DNA from 2 places in the Brevibacillus sp. FSL K6-6036 genome. Region 2 is predicted to be linked to the other one. Evidence: riboswitches for the same ligand, from Rfam matches in the RefSeq annotation. Region 2 holds a riboswitch; the other holds the start of a gene.
The links. Region 2 has a riboswitch for cobalamin ahead of NST37_RS20840 (energy-coupling factor ABC transporter permease). Riboswitches for the same ligand answer to the same signal wherever they lie in the genome.

Region 1: linked by a shared signal. The riboswitch ahead of cobO (cob(I)yrinic acid a,c-diamide adenosyltransferase) and the one ahead of NST37_RS20840 (energy-coupling factor ABC transporter permease) in region 2 are both predicted to bind cobalamin.

Annotation. Positions count from the first base shown of each region.
Region 1 covers NZ_CP150173.1:1,227,590-1,232,697, forward strand. Annotated here, with positions in the region: gene NST37_RS06300 (ABC transporter substrate-binding protein) at 1-796, opposite strand, end outside; gene NST37_RS06305 (M15 family metallopeptidase) at 866-1,573, opposite strand; cobalamin riboswitch at 1,752-1,972, shown strand; gene cobO (cob(I)yrinic acid a,c-diamide adenosyltransferase) at 2,195-2,743, shown strand; gene cobD (threonine-phosphate decarboxylase CobD) at 2,743-3,849, shown strand; gene cobU (bifunctional adenosylcobinamide kinase/adenosylcobinamide-phosphate guanylyltransferase) at 3,846-4,385, shown strand; gene NST37_RS06325 (adenosylcobinamide-GDP ribazoletransferase) at 4,382-5,108, shown strand, end outside.
Region 2 covers NZ_CP150173.1:4,197,432-4,202,539, reverse strand. Annotated here, with positions in the region: gene NST37_RS20850 (quinone-dependent dihydroorotate dehydrogenase) at 1-816, shown strand, start outside; one part of gene NST37_RS20845 (IS1182 family transposase) at 1,078-1,618, shown strand; one part of gene NST37_RS20845 (IS1182 family transposase) at 1,618-2,408, shown strand; cobalamin riboswitch at 2,581-2,774, shown strand; gene NST37_RS20840 (energy-coupling factor ABC transporter permease) at 2,914-3,672, shown strand; gene NST37_RS20835 (energy-coupling factor ABC transporter substrate-binding protein) at 3,676-3,960, shown strand; gene cbiQ (cobalt ECF transporter T component CbiQ) at 3,957-4,748, shown strand; gene NST37_RS20825 (ABC transporter ATP-binding protein) at 4,756-5,108, shown strand, end outside.

The sequences.
Region 1 (5,108 bases), 2.2 Mb from region 2:
TCTCGCCCTGTTCCAACTGCAGGCGCTGAGCTGTCGCATCCGGAACGATTTTGAAGTATACGGTTTGGAATGCGGGTTTCACTGTGGAGTGCGGGTTGACGGTGAGCTTGAGATATTCGCCTTTTTTCCATTCTTCGAGCTTGTACGGGCCGCTGCCCATCGTGTTGTTTGCGAGGAAGTTTTGGCCCAGATCGCCGTTTTGTTCTTCTTCTTTTACCTTCGGATTGACGATGCCGCCGTAGTTGGCTGCGAGAGTCGAGAGGAATGGCGGGAAGTTTTTGGAGAGAACGAAGGTAACCTGTGTCGGCGAATCGACTTTGACTTCTTTGATCACGCTGTATACGTCAGCCGGGCCTTTCTTGATGGCGAGCGTGCGGTCGAAGGTGAACTTGACGGCTTCTGCCGTGACCGGAGTACCGTCGGCAAACTTATGTCCTTCTTCCAGTGTAAAGGTCCAGGTAAGGCCGTCTTCGCTCACTTTCCATTCCTTGGCGAGACCGGGCTTGACCTCTGTGGACTCCCCGTCGTATTCGACGAGACGTTCGTAGGTGGGATAAGTGATTTTCCATGCGGCGTTGTCAAAGGTGACGGCGGGATCGAGCGTGCCTTGATCCGCGTTGATCGCGACGAACAGTGTGTCTGCTGACGTCTTCGGTGCGGTCGGCTCGGTTTTTGCCGGCGATTCCGGCGAGTTGTTCTGAGCTTGAGGCTGGTTCGCCGGTGTGCCGCAAGCGGCAACGAGCATGGAAACAGCGAGAACCAGGCTGGTGAGGACGAATGACCATCTGCGCTTCAAAGAGATCAACCCCCAACATTTTGTTATAAATTTAATATATTTTTAATATATTGCAAAAATTGAGGTTATTCAACTATTTTCGCTATCAATTTCCAAGATTCCCCCGTACATGGCTTGTCCAGTAGTTTGCCGTGCCCAGGAAAGCGTGCCGTATTCGTAATGCCACCACTCTTTGGGGTAATTGACGAAACCGGCCTCGGTCATCAGGTGATACAGAAGACGTCTGTTGGCGCGGATCGTTTTCGCCTGTTCATCAGGGCTGAGAGCGTTTTCATAGAATCGGGTAGAGGCCCGTTCGCTGAAATCGTCAAACTCTGTTCCCATGTCGAGCCACCCATCGGGGCCTTCGATCGTCAGGTCTACTGCTCCACCGGACAAATGGGGCGATGGCTTTTGCACATCCTTGCTGGGGACGGCGACAAATTTGCTCAGTTCGGCCTGAAGCGCCTCGCCTTCTTCCCAGCCCTGCTTGAGCAGTGTTTGCTTGAATCTTTCATAGAGAGAGCCTTGCACCTGGTAGGAGCGCCAGCCGTCAAATACGACGAAGCGATGGCCGTCGGGCAAGCGTTCGGCTGCTTGGACCAGGCGGAGAGCGGCGCTTTTTCGCAAGTACGCTTCGGGAGTGGTTCCGTCGTAGCCTTGCTTGTAGTACATCGGCCAGACCGTAATTTTTTCGGACAAGCTGGAGAGGGGGAGCATTGCTTCGCCGCATTCTTCAAGGAGAGGCTGTACGTAGAGATGTGGCCGCTCCGGAGGAATTGGGAGATCCTGTTTCATCTGGACCACCTCCTGTGTGTGGATATGTTTTCCATCATCCTAGCAAAGAACAAAACTTTAGTAAACTGCATTTAATTTTCATTTGTTGAATAAAACTCGATGATCAGCTTGTTCTTTCTATCCGTGCCCACTTTTGTTATGATGATAGCAAGCGCCAGTCTTTGGCTGGCTGAACATTTCCATATCGCGCAAACAGGTCTTTGCTTCCTGCACGGTGCACGCCGCGGGAAGCGAAGTTAAAAGGGAAGTTTGGTGAAAATCCAACGCGGTCCCGCCACTGTAAGAGAGGAGTTTTCCTTCAAGGCATTTTGCCATCCACTGCCCCGGGTCGGGGACGGGAAGGAGAAGGAAAGCAGCGATTCTCGAGCCAGGAGACCTGCCTGTCTTGCCTGAGCACTGATTTCCTTCGGGTCAAAGGAAGAGGTGGATCGTTGTAGCGAACTGTCCGCGCTTTGTCTCCCTTTGTTTTCCAAAGGGAACAAGGCGTTTTTTTATACTTTTCGGAAGGTTGGCGTGTACTCCCCTGGAAAAGCAGGCGGCAGTTTCGCGTTTCACCCGGAGATTTGCCCGAGTGGCTTTGTATGTTCAAAAGGATTGCGCAGAACGAAGGAGGGGCTGTTGATGAGCAAGGCCGACAACAAGCGAGGGCTGCTGCTGGTCTATACAGGAGACGGAAAAGGCAAGACGACAGCGGCGTTAGGCTTGGCTGTACGTGCAACCGGCAGAGGAAAACGGGTTTTAATGATCCAGTTTATCAAGTCTCCGGAACGCACCTATGGCGAGAAGATTATTTTCGACCGTCTCGGAATCGAAATGGTGCAGATGGGCGTCGGCTTTACCTGGACCAAAACACCGGAGGAGCACCGCAGCGCCCTTGAAAAGGCGTGGAGCTTTGCCCGCGAAAAGGTGCTTGGCGGCGAGTACGATGTGGTGATCCTGGACGAATTGAACAATGCCCTGGCAATTGATCGTTTTCCGATTGACGATGTGCTCCCGCTGGCTGACGTGCTGGATACGGTCCAAAACAGGCCGCGCCACGTCCATCTGGTCATTACCGGCCGCAATGCGCAGCCCGCGATCATCGAGATGGCCGATCTTGTGACGGAGATGAAGCCGGTCAAGCACTACTATGACGAAGGCATTCCCGCTGTACTCGGAGTTGAGTACTGATGGGGCTGCTGGAGACCTACGGCCACGGCGGGGATCTGGTGACGGCTGCAGAGCGCTTTGGCGTATCGGCCGAGGCGTTCCTTGATTACAGCGCCAATATAAATCCGCTCGGTCCTCCGGCAAGGGTCCTGGAAGCGCTGGGGAGGTCGCTTACCGCCGTTATCCGCTATCCTGATCCCGGCCATCGAGCTTTCAAGCGGGCATTGGCTGCCCGGCTGCGTCTGCCGGAAGACGCCCTTTTGCCGGCAAATGGAGCGGCGGAAGCGATGGCGCTGGCCGTGCTCGCTCTGCAGCCGGAAAGCGCAGGTGTGGTGACGCCGTGCTTTTCCGAATATGCCCAACTTTCCCGCCAATTCGGCGCTCGCGTCGTGGAATGCGCGGGACGGGAAGAAAACGGCTTCAAGCCAGACGCGCGGGAGCTGTATCGGCTCTTTCGGGAGACGCAGCTCGTGTTCATCGGTTCTCCGAACAATCCGACCGGTCTATTGTATGAACCAGACGAGCTTTTGCAAATGGCCGAATGGACAAATGAAACCGGTACCCATTTGATTGTCGATGAAGCTTTTCTCGATTTTGCGGCTCGGGAGAAGCAGTTTACACTTGCGGATCGGCTAGGACATTTTCCGCGCGTCCTGTTGATACGCTCCATGACCAAAATGTTCGCTATCCCGGGGCTTCGGCTCGGTTATGCGATCGGTCACCCCGCACTGATCGAGAGGATGAGGAGCAAACAGGTGAGCTGGAGCGTCAACGGCTTGGCCTTGCTTGCGGGAGAGTTGTGTTTGCAGGAAGCGGATTATGAAGAAGAGACGAGGCGCCTCATCGCTGCAGAACGCCGCTTTTTGCTGGACGGACTGCAGTCGGGGCTGGGCTGGCAGGTATGGACGGGAGAGGCCAACTTTTTGCTCGTTCGCTCCCCGGAATGGACAGACGCGACGGCGCTGCAGGAGGAAATGGGCAAACGGGGCATTCTGATCCGCAACTGCGCCATGTATCCGGGACTGACCGCCCGCGATTTTCGCATCGCCGTTCGCTCGCGGGCCGAGAATGAACGGCTGCTGTCTGCCTTTCATGATGTGATGGAAAAAAGGGGGGCGGTCTTGTGAGCCTTATTTTGGTCACAGGGGGCGTTCGGTCGGGAAAGAGCCGTTTTGCCGAGGAATTGGCCCGTGATGCCGCGCAGGACGTGTTGTACGTGGCGACAGGAAAAGCGTGGGACGATGAGATGGCCAGACGAATCGAGCTGCATCGGGAGCGCCGCCCTGATACGTGGGGATTGTGCGAGCTCGGCGGACGGCTGTCCGAATCGCTGGACGCGAGCAAAGGGTACAGTGTCGTCTTGCTCGATTGTCTCTCCACCTGGGTCAGCGGTCGCCTGATGGACATCCCGGAGCAGGCGTGGCGGGACGAATCCATTACAAAAGAGATTGTGGGAGAAGCAAAGGCGTGGCTGGATGCTGTCGCCCAAACGAATCAAACCGTGATTGCAGTAACGAGTGAAGTGGGTCTTGGCGGGGTAGCGATGTCGAGGCTGGGACGATGGTTTGCCGATATTTTGGGCGATGTGAATCAGCAAGCCGCGCGCCAGGCTGACACCGTTTATGCCGTGATCGCCGGGCTCCCCTGGAGGATGAAAGGATGAACGCATTTTTTCACGCGCTGACTTTTTTTACACGCATTCCCGTGCCGTGGCTGAAGCCGTCGGAAAAGGCTTGGCGTGACAGCGTCGCTTGGTATCCGGCTGTCGGGCTGGTGATCGGATGCGTGCTGTGGATCGTGCACGAGGCTGCATTATGGGCCTTTCCGCCGCTGATCGCCGCCGTTTTGACGTGCACGGCCTGGGTGTACATCACGGGAGGACTCCATCTGGACGGGTGGATGGACCTGGCGGATGGCCTCGGCAGCAGCCGTACGCAAGAACGCATGCTGGAGATTATGAAGGACAGCCGCTCGGGTGCCATGGCTGTCCTGGCTGCGATCCTGCTGCTCTTTTTGAAAACGGCAGGGATAACGGAACTGGCGGGTCTGCTGACAAATCCGCCAAACCAGGCAAGCTTGTCGGGTCTGTTAGCAGGTGGCCCAAGAGCGGAAGGGCTGACACTTTATAGCGGCTCTCTCCTGCTTGTCCTCATTCCATTTGCTGCCCGCGCTCATGTGCTGCTCGCGATACGCTGCTTCCCCAACGTTTCTTCCGACAACGGCGTCGGAAAAGGGATCGGTGCAGGGTTGCGGCTCTGGCATATTGTGGCGGCCTACGCAGCTGTCCTCGGACTTGGCTGGTGGATCGCCGGCATTCAGGCGATAGCGGCAGTCGCGGTGTCGCTTTTGTTCAGCCTCTGGTTCGCACGCGGCATCTGCCGCAGGC
Region 2 (5,108 bases):
ACGCCGCAAGGCCAGCCGGGCAATCCGAAGCCGCGGCTGTTCAGATTAGTGGAACATGGCGCCATCATCAACCGAATGGGCTTTAATAATCTGGGGGCATATTTGGCATCCCAAAATCTGATCGATTACGCTTATGCCGATATTCCGATCGGGATCAACATCGGCAAGAACAAGATTACGCCAAATGAACACGCCGCCAGCGATTACAGCAAGTGTTTGGACATGCTGTACAGCTACGGCCATTACTTTGTCATCAATGTCAGTTCGCCAAACACACCGAATTTGCGCGATTTGCAGGAGACCGAGAGCTTGCGCAGCTTGATTCGCGCAGTCAAGGACAAGGCTTCCGAGCTGGAATCGCGGGGAGCCAAGGCGAAGCCGATCCTGTTGAAGGTGGCTCCCGATATGGCAGACGAGCAGATGCGCGACGTCGTGCAGGCTGCCGTGGCAGAAGGAATCTCCGGTATCATTGCGACGAATACGACATTGTCCCGCGAGCCTGTGCAAGACCATCCGAGAGCGAATGAGGCAGGCGGCTTGAGCGGAAAACCGCTCGAAGCGAGAGCGACCGCCTGGGTCAAGGAGATTTATCAGGAAGTCGGGGACAAGGTGCCGGTCATCGGAGTGGGCGGCATCTTTACCGGAGAGGATGCGTACCGCAAGATTCGCGCCGGCGCCAGCCTCGTCCAGGTCTATTCAGGCATGGCGTATCAGGGGCCGGGGATTGTCAAAATGATCAACAAGCAGCTGCTCCAATTCCTGAAGCGCGACGGCTTTTCGCACATTAGCGAAGCAGTCGGCGTAGATGCACGGTAATTTTGTGATAAAAGCTTGGGAGGCGAGCCAGTCTGCAGCTTTCAGAGTAGCAGCTTCGGCATCTGGCGGTTTGCAGCTTTCAACTGCCAAAGAGAAAAGGGAGAACTGGCACGTTCTCCTTCAGGCTGTCGAGAAAGTCGACAGCCATTTTTATTTCCCTGTATTTTATGACGACACCGCGTTAATGTGTTATAATATTCTTGTAATTACATTTACTGGCGGGTGATTATTGTGCTTTCCTCTAATGAAAAAAAGCAACAAATGCAATATGAATTTGTATGCCTTGATGAGTTGGTCCCGGAGGACCATTTGCTACGAGTTATTCAAAAGCATGTAGACTTCTCTTTCATCCGAGAAAAAGTACGCCAATACTATTGTGAAGATAACGGTAGACCAGCCATTGATCCGGTGGTTTTATTTAAAATGATTTTCATTGGATACCTTTACGGTATCCGGTCAGAAAGACAACTCGAAAAGGAAATTCAGACGAATATCGCTTACCGCTGGTTTCTTGGCCTTTCACTAACAGATCGAGTTCCAGACCACACTACCATCAGTTGGAATCGTCGAACTCGTTTTAAAAACACAAATGTTTTCCAAGAGATTTTTGATGAAATCGTTCGCCTTGCTATCCAACATCGCATGGTTGGCGGACGTGTTTTGATAAGTGATTCCACTCATCTGAAAGCAAATGCGAACAAACGTAAATTTAAGAAGCATGTTATTGAAAAATCTAGTCGAGCCTACCTTAGTGATTTAGAAGCAGCCATTAATGAAGACCGTGAAGCACACGGAAAAAAGGATTGAAGCCTAGAGAGGATGTGAAGGAAGAAAAGGAAATCAAGGTGAGTACTACTGATCCGGACAGTGGTTACATGGTTCGTGACGGAAAGCCTGAAGGCTTTTTCTATCTCGATCATCGGACAGTCGATCATAAGTACAATATCATAACTGATGTACACGTGACTGCGGGTAACGTTCATGATTCTGTTCCTTATGTAGATCGGCTACAACACCAAATTGAGAAGTTTGGGTTTACAGATACCATTGAAGCCGTTGCATTGGATGCTGGCTATTTAACTACTCCAATCTGCAAGGCTCTGCACGATCTAAATATCTTTGCCGTCATTGGCCATCGAGCTTTTTCACCTGTTAAAGGCCTTATCGCCAAATGGCGGTTTAAATATGATCCCGAAAAGAATGTCTATATTTGCCCCCAAAAACATGAGCTTGCTTATTCGACAACTGACCGTAACGGATACAGAATGTATAAGTCAAATAAAGAAATATGTAAGGCATGTCCGATGCTCACTATGTGTACACGGTCAAAAAATCACCAAAAGGTGATAACCAGGCATGTATGGGAAGAGAGTAAAGAATGGGTTCGACAGAACCGCTTAAGTAAGTCAGGAAAATACCTATACAGGTTGAGATACCAAACGATAGAGCGAAGTTTTGCAGATGCCAAAGAACTGCATGGACTTCGCTATTGTAGGTTGCGCGGACGTGAAAATGTCCAAGAGCAAGCGTTGCTGACAGCAACCGTTCAAAATATAAAAAAGATAGCACTCCACCTTGCAAAGGCATGTTAGGTGTGGTGCTATCTAAGACTTCCAGCACTTCGTGCTCAATTTTATTGTTATGAAAGAAGAAACTCCAACATATTGTGGGGTTTCTCGACAGCCTGAGGGAGAACTGGCACGTTCTCCTTTTTCTTTTGCAACCCATCGTATATAATAGACAATCATCTGCGAATTTTTGGAAAAGAATAAAATGCAGCAAGGTGCCCTTATGAATAGTAAGGGGTAACAGGGAATCGGGTGAAACTCCCGAGCGGTCCCGCCACTGTAACCAGGGGAATGCTCTTTTTTCGAAAGCCACTTGTCGATTTGACGGGGAAGGCAAAAGAGCGTATTGATCCGGAAGCCAGGAGACCTACCTTGCTGCCACACCCATGAGCCTTCGAGGAAAGGAGAGGTGAGCCCAAACGAAACGACTGTTCGCAGTATCGTTAGTTGCCGTGTGCCAAGCTCATCCAAATCGGGTGAGCTTTTTTGCGTGTGTTCTTTAGAGAATCAGAGTAAGGAGTGTTGCTGAATGAGGGGTAGACGCACCGTTGCCAGTGGTCTTCTGATAACAGGATTTCTTGTTTACTTGCTGTTCAATACGCCACAAACCGGACATGCCATGCATATTATGGAAGGGTATTTGCCGGCAGGGTGGTCGCTGTTTTGGTGGGCTGTTTTTCTGCCCTTCTTTTTCCTCGGCTTGCGTCAGGTTCAACGCATTGTCAAAGAGAAGCCCGAATTCAAGCTGCTTTTAGGGGTAGCGGGAGCCTTTGCATTTGTCCTGTCCGCGCTGAAAATTCCGTCCGTGACAGGCAGCAGCTCCCATCCCACAGGAACAGGGCTGGGCGCGATCTTGTTTGGTCCGCTGGTCATGTCTGTACTGGGCAGTCTGGTGCTCTTGTTTCAGGCGCTGCTGCTCGCGCATGGGGGCTTGACGACACTCGGCGCCAATGCGTTTTCCATGGCGGTTGTTGGCCCGTTCGTCGCATATGGCGTGTATCGGCTGGTGGCCAGAAAGAAAGGTGGCCAGAAGCTCGGCATTTTTCTCGCGGCAGCGCTGGCTGACCTCAGCACCTATCTGGTCACTTCCGTTCAACTGGCGCTGGCATTCCCGGCTGCTTCTGGCGGGATTATGGCTTCCTTTGTCAAGTTTGCGGGGATATTTGCCTTGACGCAGGTGCCGCTGGCGATCAGCGAGGGACTGCTGACGGTGCTCGTGTGGAATTGGCTTCAAGCCTACAACGCGCAAGAATTGTCGCAGCTGAAGCTGCTGAAAAGGGAGGGGTAAGAGATGAAGCGTTGGACGAACTGGCTGCTCATTTTGGCGGCAGCGGTACTGGCGGTGGTGCCATTGCTGGTCGTAAAAGATTCGGAATTCGGCGGAGCCGATGGAGCGGCAGAGGAAGCGATCATGGAGGTGGCTCCTGACTACGAGCCGTGGTTTCAGCCTTTGCTCGAACCTCCCGGCGGTGAGACAGAAAGCCTCTTGTTCGCCCTGCAGGCTGCTCTGGGAGCAGGCGTGATCGGGTATGCCATCGGCTTGTACCGGGGCCGCCTGAAAAACAGGCAAGAATGATTGGACGGATCGACTCCCTCGCTTACGAAAACAGGCTGAAGAGGCTGCCGCCCGAACAGAAGCTGCTCTTTTCGCTGGCCATGCTGCTGTTGGCACTGATCAGCCATCCGCTTGTCCAGGGCATTCTGTTCGTCTGGATGAGCGTCTGGATCGTCGTCTATGCCCGCACTCCATGGCGGATCTATTTTGTCGTGGTGGCTGCCTCCGTCGCCTTCCTGCTCGCCGGAAGCCCGGCGCTGCTCCTGGAGGCATCCAGACTGGCGGAATGGACACGGGATGACAATGCAATCGCATCCTGGCAGTTGGGAAGCTGGGTTGTCTATGTGACGGCAGAGGGGCTGTCCAGGGCCATGAGCCTGGCCGCCCGCTCGCTGGCGGCGCTCTCCTGCTTTTCCTTTATTCTTTTTACAGTTCCCTTTGCCGAGGTTTTGCAAGTGTTCCGCCGGATCGGCATCCCCTCCATTCTGACTGATCTGATGATGATCATGTACCGTTTTGTCTTCGTTCTTCTGGAGACAGCCGAGCAAATCTGGACGGCGCAAAAGGCCAGAGGAGGGCACCGCGGCACGGCGGGAACACTCAAGGATGCGGGCAGGCTGATCGTTCAATTATTTATCCGCACGATGGCACGCTACCGCCAGATGTACATCAGCATGACGGCAAGAGGGTTTACGGACGATTTCCGCGTCCTGGTCCATGCCTCCCATATGCGTTCCAAAAGGTACGAATGGGAAGCGGTAGCCGGATGTCTCCTGCTGGCGATGCTGGAATGGTGGATGGGAGGATGAGGCGCGAGTGGCATTCGAAGTGACGACAGATGCAGCAGAACAGACAGATGCAGCAGAACAAGCAGATGCATCAGAACAGACAGCTAGAGCTGCCTTGGACATATTGCGATTTTCATTCGTTCACTACACGTATCCGGGAGCTTCCCAACCGGCGCTCAACGGACTTTCTCTCGGTGTCCCTGCCGGAAAAAAGTGTGTGCTATTGGGCCACAATGGCTGCGGAAAGTCCACCATGTTTCTGCATGCGAACGGAATTTTTCGGCCGAATCTGGGCCAAGTCCTGTGGAAAGGGAAGGCCGTTTCCTACGACCGGGCTCATTTGCTCAAGCTGAAACAAAAAATCGGTCTGGTGTTTCAGGA